4 regions of the Sphingomonas sp. CFBP 13728 genome follow, and region 1 is predicted to be linked to each of the others. Evidence: predicted binding sites of a transcription regulator. Region 1 holds the regulator's gene; each other region holds the start of a gene.
What was found. The regulator LexA, encoded in region 1, represses DNA repair genes until DNA is damaged. The targets are predictions, from matches to a motif close to GTTCCNCNCTTGTTCT.

Region 1 (4,591 bases):
TCGGGGGCATCTGGATCGCCTTGTGGCGGACGCGGTGGCGGCGACTCGGGGTGGTCCCGCTGGCGATCGGGGCGGTCTGGGCGCTGACGACGCCGGCGCCGGATGTTCTCGTGACCGGCGACGGGCGTCATGTCGCGGTGCGGACGGCGGCGGGGCTCGCGATGCTGCGCGATAGGGCGGGCGACTATACGCGTGACATGCTGGCGGAGAATGGTGGGGTGGACGGCGAGCCGCTGTTGCTGGCGGACCAACCCGATGCGCGGTGCAGTCGCGATCTGTGCGTCACCGATATCGCCGCACGGGGACGGATGTGGCGGGTCCTTGCGACGCGCAGCGCCTATATGGTCCCGATCGCCGAGCTGATCACCGCCTGTCGGAGCGCCGACGTTGTTGTCAGCGAACGTGGGCTGCCGAAACGGTGCGTACCGCGGTGGCTGAAACTGGATCGCCGCGTCCTCCGGCGGACGGGCGGCGTCGCGCTGACCTTGGGGGCGGGGACGGTCGTGACGATACTGAACGCGGGCGACCGCCACCCTTGGCGCGACCCGCCAATCCTCGAACGCACTCCATTCAAGCCGCAGCAGGGCGGGTTTCGGGGCTCAGCATCGGCGTTTCGAGTAAATGGGAAACGCTGACGCGTAAAATTAACCACGCAAAAGGCGCGAAGGCGGCATGACCTGATAAACCGCGGCCATTTTAATAAACGAGAGTGTCATGTCGGCTTCCTCTGTGCCTGGGGAGGACGGTAGGCTGGTCCAGACACAACAGCTTTGCGCCTTTACGTGAGCACAATCATCCGTAGCCGCGGGCGATTTTAGTCAGATGAATGTTCACGCGGAGACGCGGAGCCGCGGAGAAATTTTGCAGCGCAGAGTAAATTTGGCGAGTGGTTGTCTGGGTCTCATTCCGATGGCATTTGGAACAGCGGCGTTCTTCTCGGAGCGGAACACCTCTGCGTCTCTGCGCCTCTGCGCGAACCAATCTTCTGTTGCGCTGAGGGTTGTCGACGAGATATTCGCGCAAAGGCGCGGAGGCACAGAGATTATAGATTTGGGCCGCAAGCGCCGTTTTGCAATGAAATGTGGAATCGTCTTCCGAATGCCATGTCGCATTGAAAATAGACGCCCACGCGACTCACGGCATTGTGTGAAGACTGTATCAAAACACTTGCGCTATCTTCAACGCTCTTGCTCAAGTTGCCGGGCTTGTTGAACAATTCTATTGCCCGGTAACCGACGCAATGAGGAATCCGTCCTGCCGATCGGCATCCTGCCTCGCCGGTGCGACCGGAGAACAACGCCGGCACACCGGGCAGCCACATCGGCTACCCCTCCGCGGCTTAGTCGTAGCGGCGGAGGATGCCGGAGAGTTTGCCTTGGACGCGGACTTGGGCGGGGGCGTAGCGTTGGGGGTCGTAGGCTCGGTTTGCCGGGTCGAGGCGGACCATGGCGCCTTCGCGGCGGAAGTATTTGAGGGTGGCTTCGCTGTCTTCGATCAGCGCTACGACGATCTCGCCGTCTCGTGCAGTTTCGGTGCGGCGGATCAGGGCGTAGTCGCCGTCGAGAATGCCGGCTTCGACCATCGAGTCGCCCGAGACTTCGAGGGCGTAGTGTTCGCCGGTGCCGAGCAGCGCGGCCGGGACGGCGAGCATGGTGCTGCCTTCGAACGCTTCGATCGGGACGCCGGCGGCGATGCGGCCGTGGAGGGGGATCTCGATGACGTCGTTGGCGGGTTGCGGGGTCGCGGCGGCGGGCGCGGCCTTGACGTTCGACGGCTTGGACGGCGTCTTCTTTTCCGGGCGCTCGGGCATGCGCAGCACCTCGAGCGCGCGGGCGCGGTTGGGCAGGCGGCGGATGAAGTTGCGCTCCTCGAGCGCGCTGATCAGACGGTGGACGCCCGACTTCGACTTGAGGTCGAGGGCGTCCTTCATCTCCTCGAACGACGGCGAGACGCCGGTATCGTTGAGGCGATCGTTGATGAAGCAGACGAGTTCGTGCTGCTTGCGCGTGAGCATGGCGGTTCTCCGTCCGGAACAGACTGGGAACTTCTATGGAACATAATTAACGCCGTCAAGCGTCCGTATCACGCGATCACGAGGATTTCCGCCGATTCGCCTGTCTTTGCAACCGGTGCGTTGCCGGGGCGGACGATGAGGCAGGTCGAGCGGGCCAGTGTCAGGAGCATCGAGCTGTCCTGGATCGTCGAGGCATAGGCTTTGCCGTCGCGCAGTTCGGCGCGGAGATAGTCGGTGCGGGCGTTGTTCGCAGGCAGGTCTTCGCCGAGCAGTGCATGGGTTGACTGGGGGAGCGGATCGCATGCGCCGGCCATGTGCGCGACGACGGGTTTGACGAACAACGTCGCGGTGACGAACGCGGAGACCGGGTTGCCGGGGAGGCCGAGCACCATCATCTCGCCGATCCGGCCGGCCATCATCGGCTTGCCGGGGCGCAGCGCGATCCGCCAGAAATCGATCGTACCGCCGGCGGCTTCGATCGCCGGGCGGACGAGGTCGTGGTCGCCGACCGACGCGCCGCCGGTGGTGACGAGCAGGTCTGCCTGCACGCTGGCGAAGGCTTCGCGGAGGACTTCGAGATTGTCGGGGAGGATGCCGAGATCGATGATATCGACGGGCATGTCAGCGAGCATCGCGGCGAGCATGATGCCGTTCGATTCGGGGAGCGCGACGCCGTCGGTGGTCGAGCCGGGGGGGACGAGTTCGTCGCCGGTGGCGGCGACGGCGACGCGAACGCGGCGGTTGACGGTGAGGCTGCCGTGGCCTCCGGTCGCGGCGACGGCGATGCGCGCGGGGCTGAGGCGGTCGCCGGCGGCGATCAGGCGGATGCCTGTGGAGAAATCGAGCCCCTTGCGGCGGGTGTTGCGGCCGAGTGTCGGGGGGCCTTCGCCGGCTAGGATCAGGGTCTTGCCGTCACGCTCGGCTTCTTCCTGGACCATGACGGTGTCGGCGCCTTCGGGCATGGCGGCGCCGGTGAAGATGCGGGTGGCTTGGCCGGGGGCGACTGTTCCGGTGAACGGGCGGCCGGCGGCGCTTTCGCCGATGACTTTCCAGGGGCCGGGGAGGTCTGTGTAACGGATCGCGTAGCCGTCCATCGCGGAGAGGTCGGCGGCGGGCTGCGTGCGGCGGGCGAGGATGTCCTCGGCGGCCCAGCGGCCGGCGGCTTCGCGTAGCGTCACGGTCTCGTGGCCGACGCGGGGGGCCATGGCGAAGAGGCGGGTCTGGGCTTCGGCGACGGGGACTAGGGTCATGCTAAGGCTCTGTCTTTGGGCGGTTCTGAAAAGTGAAGTATAGGAAGTGTAGACGCTGGGAGCGTTTTGGCGGTTGGCGCTTTTGGGGTGTTGTATGGGGAAGCGCGGGGCGTGGGGGTAGGTTCCGTGCTCTGCCATGGGTTTGGTGTGTAGGACAGGCGTTGTTGGCTTAGCGCGGCGCGGCGAGCTTAGCCGCTGGCGCCGTCTGGGCGGGTAGATATCGAACGTTAGCTACCGCCTTCTTGTTCTCCCGCGAAGGCGGGAGCCCAGACTGGGTCCCCGCCTTCGCGGGGAAACAAGGGTTGGGCGGATGGTTGTCGCTATAATGTTGGCCTTCCCAATTGGGCCCCGGCCTTCGCCGGGGTGGTGTTAGTTCGCGGGGGTGGTGCCAGTTCGCTGGCGTGGTGCTGGGAGGTTGGCGCCGCTGCTTTCTTCCGGGGCGGTAAGTGGATGCGGGTGATGGCCTTCGCGTCCTTCGTACCTCTGGCCAGCGCGGGTTCATCCGGTGTGGGGCTTTGTTTGGGGGAAAGAGACACCAGATCAGTATGATGACACGCAATCAGCCTCGGGCGAGAGACAGGATCGGGGCGGCGGTGGGCGCGGTCCTGTTGCCGGGGGTGCTGGGCTATGCGCTGCTCAACGGGCTGGTGGTGACGATGCCGGCGGCGGTGACCGATGCGTTGAAGGTGTTCGATGCGGCGCCGCCTCCGCCGCCGCCGCCCGAGGAGAAGGTGAGGCCTCGGCCTTCGCCTAGCCGCAAGCCGGAAGGGGCTGCGTCGCCGCCTAATTTGAAGTCGAAGGCTACCGAGGTGGTGGCGCCGCCGCCGGTGGTGCCGATCGTCGTGCCGCCGCCTGTCGTCGTTGCGGAGAAGGCTGGGGTGGGGGCGCAGGCGACGGCGGGGGCTTCGGATATTCGCGGGCCGGGGACCGGGAGTGGCGGGATTGGTAATGGCACCGGCAGCGGTGGGTATGGCGATGGCGACGGCGGCGGGGGCGAGGAGACGCCGCCGCGGTGGCGTAAGGGGCGGTTGAAGGATTCGGACTATCCGCGCGAGGCGGCCGAGACGGGGATCCGGGGGCGGGTCTCGGTTCGGTATCTTGTGCAGACCGATGGGCGCGTGTCGCGGTGCCGGGTGACCAGATCGAGCGGGAGCCGGGAGTTGGATGCGCTGACGTGCCGGTTGATCGAGGAGCGGTTTCGGTATGACCCTTCGCTCGATGCGGCGGGGCGGCCGGTGGAGTCTACGATCGTGGAGGATCATGAGTGGGCTATGGGTGGGGATTGAGACCCTGAATTGACGGCAAACTGCTTGGCTTGCCCTCACCC
Region 2 (4,591 bases), on a different contig from region 1:
ACGGGGTAGGGGGGCTTGGGATACGCTGCGGCTGCCGGTGTCGTCGCGGCATTACTGCCACCGCTTTGCGCTGCAGCGTTTGCGGCCGTCGCGGCGATGGCACCGGCGGTAATGGCTGCCCCCGTCACGAAAGTGCGTCGTGTGGTATCGGTCATGGTCATAGCTCCCGGAATGATCACGACCCCAAGCGCTAAACGATTGCTTCTGTTCCAGTTTCGGCCGCTACGCGCGCCTCGCTTTCTGTGCGCACAATCGAAAAAAACGAATTTTCTTCAAGACGGATGACCGTCTGCGAACGGTATTTGTCCTCCCTAGCTACTCTTGCGACGCCGAACGCGTAAATGAACGAGCTTCTGATGTCGGAATGCATAGAACGTCGCATGCGTCCGCAAGACCGGGTCCTGCAGATCGCTTTGCCGAACATCACTACCGCGTGACGAGCAGTAGCAACCGTGTGCCTTCTCGGATCGTTACATACGCTTAAGGAGAATAGTCATGGCCGCCACACAGGACGAAGAACCGGGCTTTGAGACCGACGTTAACGAGCAGCCGGATAGCAATAAAGGTCCCGGGGACAGCGTCGAAGACAAACATCCGGTTGAAAAGCAAAACTCTCACGATATCGAACAGACTCAAAAGGAAGGAGCCGAAAAAAGAGAAGAAGGCGGCTTGTACTGATTGTTCCACGATGAGTAGCCAAACATATTGACTCTACCCGACAAAGCATTTGTAAACTAATCACATTTGAATCGCCAATGCAGCGCAAATTGGTGGCTCTGACTCACTCGTGTATTTGATTGGTCCTAGTATTGTCATAACAATGAGCCAATTCACGCGCTTGCGCTAAATGGGCAGCAGCGGCCGTCATGCCCTCACGATCCGCGAGAACAAGTGCCGCGTCAATTGCTGCGCAAAGCTCAAGCTGCCCGTTTGCCTGACCGTCTGGCATCATACTTCCCTCCAATGCCAGCTGCCGGCAAAATTGAATTAAATAAAACAATAAATCTATGTTATGGTTCCAAATGATCGGCGATTATGAACGAAGCCAGATGGCCCAAAGCCTTCTTCGCGTTCGTGAAGTCCGTCAGGATAGCTATCCGTCTGAAATTTTTGACGAATTTGCCTGAAATATGCTGCTGCATCTTTTCGTCACCACATCGAATAACAAGATGATGACCGAAAATAGAATGATAGACATGTCTGGAGCATCAATGGCTGTCGGGCGCCGGTGGCTTGCTCATCTGCTCGCTGACGGCCAGATATCTGATCGCGGGGATGGCCAAGATGTTTCGTTTACTCCGAACTCTGTTGCTTGCATGAGAGCATTTCTTGATCGGGCCTGTAATATACATCGGGAAGCGGCCCAGTTTACGAGGTAAAGACATAACCAATTCGCTGGTCTACTAACTAAGGCCCGTCTCCTTCCTCAGCATCGCGTCCGTAAGCGTATTGCCTGCTATCCCCGGCCGCGACCGCAACAACGACATTGCCGACGAAGAACTCGACGATGCCGACAATGCTGCCAAACGCGATCAGCGCCGACGTCGTCACGGGCAGCGCTGCCGTCACCTTACCGATCGCGACTTTCGCCTCCTGGCGGACAAACCGAAGCCGTTCCAACACTGGCTCGAGCGATCGACCTTGATCGACTGCCGCGATCAGATCGCCCAGCGCACGATGCAGCGCCTTCAGCTGCTGCAGCGCTACCGCGCGATCGGCATCGACCGGCCCACCATTGTCGCAAGCGAGTTCCTCATCGTCAATCAGCCGTTGCACGGCTTCCAGGGCAACAGGCGCTAGTGCCTGAATGGAAGCGGCATGCTTGCGTAGGGAAGGGCGCCCGGTCCACGTTGCCGAACTGACGGCATCCGGTCCGCGAACTTCGTCCCAGAGCGCCTTGAATTGCTCACGAACCATCTCACGCCGAAGGGTGCGATCCTTGGTTTCTCGCGCATGGCGTACGAATACCTCAAGACTGGGCTGCGCCGCGACAAAGGCGGGCGCCAACGGCCGCAGGTCGGTCCGTCCAAGCGGACTGGACACCCATCAGCATGCTCGACGACAGCCGATCGCTGTACGCGAACCCCCGGTAGCGCAGAGCACCGGATAAGCTGTGCCGACCGCCTTCAGACAAAAAAAAGGGGCCGCCAAAAGCGACCCTAGAAGTTTTTAGGAGAGGATGCCTGAAAGGCGTTATCTTGATATCCGGCAGACCGGGCAATGGCGATTGCAAACCTGGCTAATCCGGATTGCATTTCATGCACTTGGAGAAAGGTTAAACCAAACTCGTTCCCTGGCCAGCTTGATGACAGCGGCGGTATCTACGAGGCTCGACACTGCGAGGAAACGGTCTGGATCCCACACATTGATCGCATGCCTGACGACAATCGTTCGGATACGCGCAGGTCCGACAGCCCGCCTCCGCGACACATAGCCAGACGCGCTTCGCAGCGTTCCTAGCCGGAACGTTTATCCACATGAGTCTCGAGTCTGACGCTTGACCAAACGGTTTTGGTAACGGAACATAAAGGGAACATGTAGAGTCTAGATATCATGATCAACGCCCTCGAGTCCCTGCCGACCAGCATCGCCCACCTGCGGACAATCGCAACGCCGGTGATGGATCACCGCATCATGCCGTTCGGTATCCCTGCGCTCGACGATCGCCTCGCAAGCAGGGGCCTTCGCGCTGGAGCACTGCACGAGGTCGCCGCACTAAGCTGTTCGATGGTCGACGATGCCGCGGCAACGCTGTTCCTGGCAGGCATCGCCGCGCGAGAGGCGGTCCACACAGGCGGACCGGTGCTGTGGGTGAGCTGTCGCAACGATCTCTATGCCCCTGGCCTCGAACAGGCGGGCCTATCGCCTGCCGACTTGATCCATGCACAACCCCGTGACGATGCGGCCTTGCTCGCGGTCGTCGAAGATGCGGTGCGCGACGGAACGCCGTCGGCGGTGATCGCCGAGGTAAGCCGGATGTCGATGGTGGCGACCCGGCGCCTGCAACTTGTGGCAGCCGATGCCGACATTCCCATTCTAATCCTGCGACGCCGACGTAACCGCGAGCAGGATCCACTCGCCGAACCGTCCGCGGCCTGGACGCGCTGGCGGATCGCCAGTGCGTCCTCCGAGCGCCTGGGGGTTGCCGGCGTCGGCCGATCGCGGTGGCAGGTCGAGGTCGCACGGCAGCGTGGCGGCGAAGCATTTTCGATGATTTTGGAGGGCTGCGATGAGACGGGTTGTCTCGCTGTTCCTGCCGCACTTGGCCATCGAGCGGCTGAGACGGCTGGACCGGCACGCTACGCGGCCGCCTGAGCGGCCCGCCCTTCAGCCTCCCGTCGACGACGATCCCGGTGCGTGCTCCGTACCGCGGGGCGGCGGGTGGCGGCCGGGTGCGCGCTGGGCTCGCGCCGACGTAGCGACCAGGCAAGACGTGGAAGGCCAGATCGCAGCGCTGCCTGCCCATGCAAAGCCGCCTATGCGCGAACTTGGCCGACGCTCGGAAGCGGCGAACAATCCGTTCCACGGACCAGCGCAGGAAGACATTCACGAGAAGGTCGCGGCGACCGTTGCTGCGTTCCACAGGGCGCCGCTTGCGCTGGTCGGCAAGGTTGGCCGGCGCGAAGAGGTCGTGGCCGCCTGCGATGGCGCTGCGGCGTTGGGGATCACTATCGGGATGGCCGCGACCCATGCGCGTGCGCTGGTGTCCGATCTCGACATCCGACCGTCCGAGACGGAGGCGGATGCCGCGATGCTGGATCAGCTCGCGCTACGCGCGGTGCGCCGCTGGTCGCCGATCGCAGCGGCCACGCCGCCCGATGGGCTATGGCTCGACCTGACCGGCTGCGCGCATCTCCATGGCGGCGAAGAACGGTTCTGTCGGCGTCTGCGCGCGTTTTGCCAGCGTGCCGGGTTCACGGCACGCGTGGCGGTGGCGGACACACCGGGCGCCGCCCATGCCGTTGCCCGGTTCGGGTCGGCCGACATCGCGATCGTGCCCACAGGGCGGACGGTCGAAGCACTCAGCGGCCTGCCGGTCGCCGCCTTGCGCCTCGCAGGCACGGCGCTCGTCGCCGCCCGTAAGTTCGGCTTCGAACGCGTGGCCGATCTCCTGCCGGTTGCACGCGGGCCCCTGGCACGTCGGCTCGGGCTGGCGGCGATCACGCGGCTCGATCAGGCCCTCGGGGCGGTCGCCGAACCGATCACGCCGCGGACCGACGAGGTCATGCCGATCGTCGAGCGCCGATTGCTCGAACCGATCGTCACCGCAGACGCAATCGCGCAGGTCATGGAGGATCTGCTTGGTGACATGGCCGAGCTGCTCCGCGCGAAAGGGCTCGGCGTACGATCACTACGGCTCGGCGGGCTACGCGTCGATGGCAGCGAGCAGGTCGTGGCCGTCGGCACCTCACGCCCGACGCGCGAGGTCTCGCACCTGCTGCGGCTCATGAAGCTCAGGATCGAACGTATCGATCCAGGACTGGGGCTCGAGCAATTTTATCTGGCGGCGCCGCACACCGAGCCGCTCGACGCGATCGATCTCGGCGCGGTTCTCGCCGGTGAGGTTCTCGTGCGCGATCCCGCCCGGCTC
Region 3 (4,591 bases), on a different contig from region 1:
AGTCACCAATCCCGAATGGGACATGCCCGGCTTCGGTCGCTTCGCCCGCATACACGATCCCGAAGACAACCCGATCGAACTCTGGCAACCCGATCCTGCGTGATGAACCCCATTGATACTTGGTCTGGTACGCGGGAGTAAGTCGCTGTCCGGACGAGGATGGGTTTCAGTCGAACTCGCTCTATCATGCCTGTCATCGGTCGCGAGCGAACGGTAAATCCGGTCATGGCACGTCGTAGATTGCGACGCCTTCGACGCCTTCCGCGACGCGCGCCGCGATCGTGCCATCGGGACGAACGATCATGGTGCAGCCGTGGCTCAGCCATGCCCCTCGCGATCCCGTCACGTCGGCGGACACGATCCAGCACCCCGTCTGCACGGCGCGTGCGCGTAAATTCTCGACGCTGCGCGACTGCCAGCGTGCCGCGGTATCGGGCGGCAGCATGTTGTCGAGTGGATAGCAGATTACCCTCGCGCCTTGGTCGGCCAAACTTCGTGCTGCTTCGGGATGGTTGGCGTCGTTGCAGATGTTGATGCCGTACCGCACGCCGTCCCGTTCGAAGACCGGGCTTGCGCGCCCCGCGACCACGCCCGGCTCGTTCGGATGCCGCTTGGCATAGCGGCCAACGACGCGACCGCGTTCGATCACGAAGGCGCTGTTCGTCACGCCGTCGGCGCGGCGCTCGAAACTGCCGAGGATCAGCGTCGTCGCGACCGGCGCAAGTGGAGCGAAGACTGCGCGCCATCGGTCGTCCTCGACATCGATGGCCCGCGCGGCGATCGTCGCCGGATCATAACTGTGCCCCAGCAGATGACATTCGGGGAACACCGCAAGGTCCATGCGCGTGTCGGCTCGCGTCAGGTCGTCGACGATCCGCGCGACGACGGCGGCAGCGTCGTCCTCGACCCGCAAGCGCTGGAACGCTGCTATCCGCACGGCCGCAACGCAGGACGATCGGTCAAAACAACTCTCCCTGCGGCCCCCTCGGCGCGCGGAACAGGTCGTTGCGTATCGCGATCCGTTCCTGGTTCAGCCCGTGTTTGGCGCAGGCGATCCGGAACCGCGTACCCAGCAGGTCGGCCCATGGTCCTTGCCCCTTCATCCGCGTGAAGAAGTTCGGATCATTGTCGCGGCCACCTCGCAGCGAGGCGATCGTCGCCATCACCTTGCCAGCGCGATCGGGGAAATGTTGGTCGAGCCACGCACGGAACAGCGGTGCGACTTCGAACGGCAGCCGTACCGGGATGAAGAACGCCCGGCTGGCACCAGCCTCCGCCGCACGCGCGATCAAATGCTCGATCTCGTGATCGGTGATCGCGGGGATGACCGGCGCGATCGACACGTACACCGGTACGCCTGCGTCCGCGAGCTTGCGCACCGCCGCCAGCCGTCGCTCGGGATGCGGCGCACGCGGCTCGACGGTCGACGCCACCTTCGGATCGAGCGAGGTGATCGACATCGCCACCGCCGCCAGGCCCTTCGCAGCCATCGGCGCCAGCAGGTCCAGATCGCGCACCACGCGGTCCGACTTGGTCGTGATCGTCAGCGGATGATCGGTCTCTCTGAGCACTTCGATGATGCCGCGGGTGATCCGCCAGTCGGTCTCGATCGGCTGGTACGGGTCGGTGTTCGTGCCCAGCGCCATCGGCGCGACGAGATACCCCGGCTTGCTCAACTCCGCCCGCAACAGCGCCGCCGCCGAGGGCTTGGCGAACAGCTTGCTTTCGAAATCGAGCCCGGGCGATAGGTCGTGAAACGCATGACTCGGCCGCGCGAAACAGTAGATGCAGCCGTGTTCGCATCCTCGATAGGGATTGATCGAGCGGTCGAACGGTACGTCGGGCGAGGCGTTGCGGCTGATGATCGTCCGCGGCGTCTCGACCGTCACCGTCGTCCGCAGCTTCGGCGCGATCCCGTCGATCCCTTCGCGCATGTCGAGCCAGTCACCATCAGCCTCGGTCTGCGGCAGGTTGAAGCGACGGCTTTCGTCGTTGCGCGTTGCTCCGCGAACCGGTCGGGCGGTCTTCATCGCACGACGATACACGCAATTCACGAACAAAAGAAGAACATAGTTGATGGCGCGGTGCTGGCGAACCCGTCGAGCCTTGATCCATATCTAGTTAAATAAACGCAGGTTTCTAAAGGCTTGGCGCTGGTACGAAAGAATACTCGCCGCCTGCCGCGATAGCGCGTAGGGCAGGCACATGACGGAACAGATCACCACGGTGGAACGGGCATTCGAGTTGGCGCGATCGGGCGAATGCGAGTCGGTGAACGCGCTACGCCAGCGGTTGCGCCGCGAGGGGTATGACGCGGTTCATCTTCATCTTCACGGTGCGTCGATCAACAAGCAGCTCGTCGATCTCATCCATACCGCGAGGGGCGGCTCCGCGCTGGCGTAAGGCGGCCGCGGTCCGGTCGCGACGATCACGAGATCGCCCGACCGAACCATCACGCGTCACTTCTGCGCCAGAGCCATCGTCTTGGGCATGTTCAGACCGGCTGCCGACCATTCCGCGCTGGTCTTGCAGGTCGTCCTACCGATCCGCGAGCCGGTCACGGCGGGATCGTTCAAGCAGTATTTCTGCGTCTTGGCATCGTATTTGAGCACCGTCTTCTGGATCGAATCCTGCGGTGCCGCGAGGGCTGGAACGCCAGTGGCCAGAACGGCGACGGCAACGAGGCTCTTCAGGAAGATCGAGGTCATGGCAGCATCCTTGTGATGGTTGGTACGAGGCGCCCGATGGGGCGACATCTCGATCAATGCATCTGGCGTGCCAGTTATATAATACAGTGCATCAGTCGTCGTAAGTCGTTGAGGATGCCGGAAACTTCTTGATCGTGCGCAGGCAGAAAGCGGATTCTCCACTTGGTACGCCGCACTATCTAATGGTGATAACCGCGAGAAAATGGTCCGAGTTCGCGTGCTCGATCGCTAATTTAGCGAACAGGCCCGCGCCGGTTAGCGCTCTAGCAGCCGCGGCATCAGCTCGACGAAGTTGCAGGGCCGATGGCGGCTATCGAGCTGGTCGCGCAATATGCCGTCCCAGCCGTCCTTCACCGCGCCGGTCGAGCCGGGCAGCGCGAAGATATAGGTGCCGTGCGACACGCAGGCGCACGCCCGAGACTGGACCGTCGAGGTGCCGATCGTCTGATAGCTCAGCATGCGGAAGAGCTCGCCGAAGCCGGGGATCATCTTCTCGGCGACCTGCTCCACGGCTTCAGGCGTCACGTCGCGCCCGGTCACGCCGGTGCCGCCGGTGGTGATGATGCAGTCGACCTCCGGATCGCCGATCCACGCGTGCAGGCGCGAGACGATCGTCTCGACGTCGTCCTTCTCGATCCGGCGGTCGGCGAGAACATGCCCCGCCTCGGTCAGCCGCGCGACCAAAGTATCGCCCGAGCGATCCTCGGCAAGGCCACGCGTGTCCGACACGGTCAGCACGGCAATTCGGACCGGCAGGAACGTCCGGCTTTCATCGATCGGCATGAAACTCAGTCCGCGCGCGTGACGGTGGTGGACTGCGGTCCGACGCTGGCATTCACCGCGACGGTGGCGTTCAACGGCGCCGTGCTGGCACGATATTGCGTGTACGGCTTGGCCGCCATCCGCACCGCGGTTGCCCCCGGCAGGCCGGGGAAGCGCGGCCACATGCCCTGCGCCAGCGCGTTGCGGCTGGTCGATGCCTTCTTGCCGCCCTGCGCCTCGTACATCCAGTAGTTGCGCAGCACGGTGGTGACGTAGCCGCGCGTCTCCCAGTACGGGATGCTTTCGATATACATCAGCGGATCGCCGTTATCGTGGACGATCGCGTTCCAGTCGCCGACCGGACGCGGACCTGCATTATATGCCGCGATGACCTTGGGCAGCAGCCCGCCGGTGACGCCCGCCATGTCGCGCAGACGCTCGAGATGGCGCTGGCCGACATCCATGTTGGTGCTCGGCTTGGTCAGTGCTTTCACGTCGATCGAGGTGCCACGCTCGCGCGCGAAGTCGGTCGCGGCGGCAGGCATGATCTGCATGAGACCGTACGCGCCGGCCGGGCTCTTGATCGTGTTGCGGAACCGCGATTCCTCGAGCGTGTGCGCGTAGACCAGTGCCTTGTCGATGTGCCAGCCGCTGTCGGGCGTCCAGTTCGGCGTCGGATAGCGCGCCTCGGCGGTCGACGTGACCCCCTGCGGGCAGTTGTGCGCGAGCCAGACGGTCGTAGCGGGCAGGCTCAGCGCTTCCGCCACCCGGACCAGGTTGCCGAACTCGCGCGGATCGCCAATTTTCGCCTGCTGACGGATGACGGTATCGGCCAGGTCGGTCTCGCCGACCTCGACCAGTGCCGCCGCGACGCGGACGTTCGGACGCTTGCCGACGACCTTCCAGTCGCTGGCCACGAGCCCGCCAACCGACGTGCCCTTGTCTTTCATCGCGAGCTGCTGGCGCGCGAGCTGGCCGTAGAAGCTCTCGCCGAACTGCGCCGCAGCCTTCAGCCGACCCTCAATCTTGTCGGGCCGCGAGCACACCATGTCCGCGCGCGACGCCCAATACAGCGCCGCCGCGCGCAGATCGACATCGCCGGCCCGCGCCGCGACACCTTC
Region 4 (4,591 bases), 1.0 Mb from region 1:
CCATCACGCCGAGCCCGACCGACCGCTCGCGGCCTGCGCTATAGGCGGCGCGCTCCATGCCGGGTTCGTGGCGGTCGATGTAATCCTGCAGCACGTTGTCGAGGAAGCGCATGACGTCCTCGATCAGGCCCTTCTCGTCCTTCCACTGATCCCATGTCTCGAGGTTCAGCGACGACAGGCAGCAGACCGCGGTCCGCTCGTTGCCAAGATGATCCTTGCCGGTCGGCAGCGTGATCTCCGAGCACAGGTTCGAGGTCGAGACCTTGAGGCCGAGTTCGCGGTGATGCTTGGGCATCGCCTTGTTCACGTGATCGGCGAAGACGATGTACGGCTCGCCGGTCTGGAGACGGGTCTCGACGAGCTTCTGGAACAGCGAGCGCGCGTCGACGGTGGCGCGGATCGCCTGGTCCTTTGGCGAGCGGAGGTGCCATTCCTCACCGTTGCGGACGGCCTCCATGAAGGCGTCGGTGATCAGCACGCCGTGGTGGAGGTTCAAAGCCTTGCGGTTGAAATCGCCCGAGGGTTTGCGGATTTCGAGGAATTCCTCGATCTCGGGGTGCGAGACGTCGAGATAGACTGCGGCCGAACCGCGGCGCAGCGAGCCCTGGCTGATCGCGAGCGTCAGCGAATCCATGACGCGGACGAACGGGATGATGCCGCTGGTCTTGCCGTTGAGGCCGACCGGCTCGCCGATGCCGCGGACGTTGCCCCAATAGGTGCCGATGCCGCCGCCGCGCGAGGCGAGCCAGACATTCTCGTTCCAGGTGTCGACGATCCCGCCGAGGCTGTCGGGGACCGAGTTGAGGTAGCACGAGATCGGCAGGCCGCGGCCGGTGCCGCCGTTCGACAGAACGGGGGTGGCGGGCATGAACCAGAGCTTCGAGATCGCGTCGTACAGCCGCTGCGCATGGCCGGCGTCGTCGGCATAGGCGGAGGCGACGCGGACGAACAGGTCCTGGTAGCTCTCGCCCGGGAGCAGATAGCGATCCCTGAGCGTGTCCTTGCCGAATTCGGTGAGGAGCGCGTCGCGGCTATGATCGACCTCGACCGGGTAGATCTGCGCGCGCACGGAGTGGCTGTCCTGCGCCTGGCGCGGGGCCTTGGGAGCCTCGGCTTCGATGGTGGGGGCTGCTTGGTCGATCGTGTCTGTGGTCATGTCGCTATCCCGGCTGCTGTCTCTGAAATCCATCGAAACCGCTCCTAGTGTTCTGTATTCGTTCGAATCGGCGTCATGTCGCCATGCTACCATCGGACGGCCCCTAACGGGAGAACAAAAAGTGACCATCGCGGCGGTGGAAGGCGCGCATATGATCGGTTCGCATAGGGCTATGCGAGGGATGTTCTACCAGCGATTGGGTCCGCCCCCGAACGCAACCCCAAGAGATTGTGCCAAAGCGCGATGAGACGCAAGGGGGTGAAGGGGTGGTCGGGGGCTCGGTTCGTCGCGTTCGCGTGCGGGTTGGCCGGGCGGGATATTCGCGACGCGTGGACTTCTGCGGGGTTCAAGATGTGCAAGGGGGCGAAGGGGGAACGAAAAATTATTTAAGGGCGGAAGGTGGCAAATGTTTCTTCGGAGGGGAGGTGTGGGAGTGGGGCACTGGATATGGGGGACCGCTCTAGTTCCCCCGCGAAAGCGGGGGCCCAGGAGCCACGAACGTCGTCCTACTTGATTCCTGGACCCCCGCCTTCGCGGGGGAACGGTGGTGATGCGAAGGTAACCTCAAATCACCCCACCCCGGCGAAGGCCGGGGCCCAATTGGGGGACGGTGATAACGAAACGCAGCGCGCCGTTACGACCACCTTTCCACTTGGGCCCCGGCCTTCGCCGGGGTGGTGGCAATTGGGCGGGAGAGGGCCTGCTCTACCCCTCGATCATCGTCCGGATCTGCGTCGCCAGCGCTTCCATCGCAAACGGCTTGGTGATCATCGACATGCCCGGCTCCAGGAAGCCCGACGCCAGTGCGGCATTCTCCGCATAGCCCGTCATGAACAGCACGCGGAGGTCCGGACGCAGCGCGCGGCCGGCGTCGGCGACCTGGCGACCGTTCAGGCCGGGCAGGCCGATGTCGGTGACGAGCAGGTCGACGCGTTCCATCGTGCGCAGGCGCTCAAGCCCGGCGGGGCCGTCATGCGCCTCGATCGCCTGATAGCCCAATTCGCCCAGGACCTCGACGATCAGCGCGCGGACGACCGAATCGTCCTCGACCACCAGTACGATCTCGCCCGCATCAGTGACGTGGTCCTGCGTCAGGCCGGGCAGCGCCTCGTCCTGCTCCGCTTCGCCGTAATGGCGGGGCAGATACAGCTTGATCGTCGTGCCCTGGCCGAGCTCGCTATAGATCCTCGCATAGCCTTCGGACTGGCGCGCGAAGCCGTAGATCATCGACAGGCCGAGCCCGGTCCCCTGGCCGATCGGCTTGGTCGTGAAGAACGGCTCGAATGCCTTGGCAATCGTGTCGGCGGACATGCCGGTGCCGGTGTCCGACACGCAGATGCACACGTAATGGCCGGGCCGGACGTCGCGCTGGCTGGCGGCGAAATGGTCGTCGAGGTGCGCGTTGCACGTCTCGATCGTCAGCTTGCCACCGTGCGGCATCGCGTCGCGCGCGTTGATGACGAGGTTGAGCAACGAGTTCTCGAGCTGGTTGGGATCGCACAATGTCGTCCACAAACCACCGGCGAGCACCATCTCGAGCTCGATCTGCTCGCCGGTGGTGCGGCGGAGCAGGTCTTCGAGCGAGGCGACCAGCGGGTTGACCTTGACCGGGCGCGGATCGAGCGGCTGGCGGCGCGAGAACGCGAGCAAGCGGTGGGTCAGCGACGCGGCACGGTTGGCAGCGGTGGTCGCGCCGGTGATGAAGCGATCGAGTTCGCCCACCCGACCTTGCGCGACGCGGCGCTGGACGATCTCCAGGCTGCCGGTGATGCCCTGGAGCAGATTGTTGAAATCGTGCGCGATGCCGCCGGTCAGCTGGCCGACCGCTTCCATCTTCTGCGCCTGGCGAAGTGCCTCCTGCGCCTCGACCAGTTCCTGCGTGCGGTCGCGGACGCGCTGTTCGAGGTCGGCGTTGAGCGATTGCAGGTCGCGTTCGAGCGTCTTGCGGTCGGTGACGTCGGCGCCCTCGACGAACACGCCGACGACCGCGCCGGTCGCGTCACGGATCGGTTGATAAACGAAATCGACGTAGCGATCGTCGATCGGGCCACCGGGTTCGGCCTGGACCGCATACAGCATGCCGCGTGCCGTGAAGGCATCGCCGCTCGTGAACACGCCGTCGAGCAGGTCGAGGAACCCCTGTTCGACCGCATCGGGCAAGGCATCGGCGACGGTGCGGCCCAGCACTTCGCGGTGGCCGATCAGCTTGTCGTAGCCGGGGTTGGTCAGCTCGAACCGGTGCTCGGGCCCGCGCAACATCGCCATGAAGGTGGGCGCCTGCGCGAACATCTGGCTCATCCGCTCGCGCTCGTCGCGCAGCGCGCGTTCGGTCTGGACGCGCTCGGTGCTTTCGTACGTCGAGCAGAACATGCCCGCGATCGCGCCGCTTTCATCGCGGACGGGCGAGTAGGAGAAGGTGAACCAGGCGTGCTCGTCATAGCCCTTGCGGTCGGTGACGAGTTGCAGGTTCTCGAAGAACGACGCTTCGCCCGCCAGCGCCTTGTCGACCAGGGGACTGATATCGCCCCAGACATCCGCCCACACGTCGGCGAACCGTTGGCCGAGCGCCTGCGGGTGCTTGTCGTGCATGATGCGCGCGTAATGGTCGTTATAAAGGAAGCCGAGCTCGGGGCCCCAGGCGAGGCACATCGCAAATTCCGAGGCGAGCATCAGCGAAACGATCGAGCGGAGCGACTGCGGCCAGTGCTCGATCGGCCCCAGCGGCGACGACGACCAGTCGTGCGCGCGGATCATCGCGGCCATCTCGCCGCCACCGGTCAGGAAATCGGCCTCGGCCGTTTGTGTGGTCATCTCAAATTCCTGCCGGGTCGCACGCCGGGCCGAATTTTACTCCGGTGCACGTTCGATACGGCGACGCGTCGTGCGTTTCTACCGGTTCGCGGGCAGGTCGGCGGGTCATCGGCACAGTTCGTCCGCCAATCGCGTCAGGCTGTCGACGCTATGGTCCCAATCCTGCGCGGCGTCCGCGTCGGGTGCCGGGCGGCCGCCATATTCGTGCGGGCGGTCGACATAGGCGGTCTGCAAGCCAGCGGCGCGCGCCGCGGCGAGGTCGCTGTGGTGCGCGGCAACGAGGCAGAGTTCGCCGGGCGCAATGCCGAGAAACCCCGCGGTGGCGAGGTAGGATTCGGGGAGCGGCTTGTAGACGCGGCTGACTTCCGCCCCGAGGATCGCGTCCCAGGGCAGGCCGGCGCGGCGGGCCATTTCCAGCATCAGCGCGATGTTGCCGTTGCTGAGCGTGACGATCGGGTAGCGGGTCTTGAGGCGGGTGAGACCCTCGACCGAGTCGGGCCAGGGATCGAGCCGGTGCCAGGCGTGAGTCAGGTCGACGAGCGTGGCCTCGTCCAGCGCGGCGGGATCGATGCCGTGGTGACGAAGCAGGTCTTCGAGTGCCTCGCGGTGGAGCGTGTCGAGGAT

Region 2: a site for LexA is predicted at 2,520-2,535, ahead of IFT67_RS16775 (ImuA family protein). Genes of this name have one in related genera too.
Region 3: a site for LexA is predicted at 2,054-2,069, ahead of IFT67_RS15525 (PA0069 family radical SAM protein). Genes of this name have one in related genera too.
Region 4: a site for LexA is predicted at 1,268-1,283, ahead of IFT67_RS07030 (ribonucleoside-diphosphate reductase subunit alpha). Genes of this name have one in related genera too.

The regions. Positions count from the first base shown of each region.
Region 1 is NZ_JACYUS010000001.1:558,442-563,032, reverse strand. Features, by position in the region: gene IFT67_RS02280 (ComEC/Rec2 family competence protein) at 1-635, shown strand, start outside; gene lexA (transcriptional repressor LexA) at 1,340-2,014, opposite strand; gene IFT67_RS02270 (molybdopterin molybdotransferase MoeA) at 2,083-3,264, opposite strand; gene IFT67_RS02265 (energy transducer TonB) at 3,858-4,550, shown strand.
Region 2 is NZ_JACYUS010000004.1:158,285-162,875, forward strand. Features, by position in the region: gene IFT67_RS16760 (SDR family oxidoreductase) at 1-155, opposite strand, end outside; gene IFT67_RS16765 (hypothetical protein) at 496-678, shown strand; gene IFT67_RS16770 (hypothetical protein) at 1,408-2,007, opposite strand; gene IFT67_RS16775 (ImuA family protein) at 2,620-3,315, shown strand; gene IFT67_RS16780 (Y-family DNA polymerase) at 3,230-4,591, shown strand, end outside.
Region 3 is NZ_JACYUS010000003.1:555,158-559,748, reverse strand. Features, by position in the region: gene IFT67_RS15535 (VOC family protein) at 1-103, shown strand, start outside; gene IFT67_RS15530 (nitrilase-related carbon-nitrogen hydrolase) at 224-937, opposite strand; gene IFT67_RS15525 (PA0069 family radical SAM protein) at 960-2,030, opposite strand; gene IFT67_RS15520 (hypothetical protein) at 2,206-2,403, shown strand; gene IFT67_RS15515 (hypothetical protein) at 2,460-2,708, opposite strand; gene moaB (molybdenum cofactor biosynthesis protein B) at 2,964-3,491, opposite strand; gene IFT67_RS15505 (lytic transglycosylase domain-containing protein) at 3,497-4,591, opposite strand, start outside.
Region 4 is NZ_JACYUS010000001.1:1,564,120-1,568,710, reverse strand. Features, by position in the region: gene IFT67_RS07030 (ribonucleoside-diphosphate reductase subunit alpha) at 1-1,189, opposite strand, end outside; gene IFT67_RS07025 (ATP-binding protein) at 1,862-3,445, opposite strand; partial or broken gene IFT67_RS20980 (PAS domain-containing protein) at 3,503-3,805, opposite strand; gene IFT67_RS07020 (haloacid dehalogenase type II) at 4,073-4,591, opposite strand, start outside.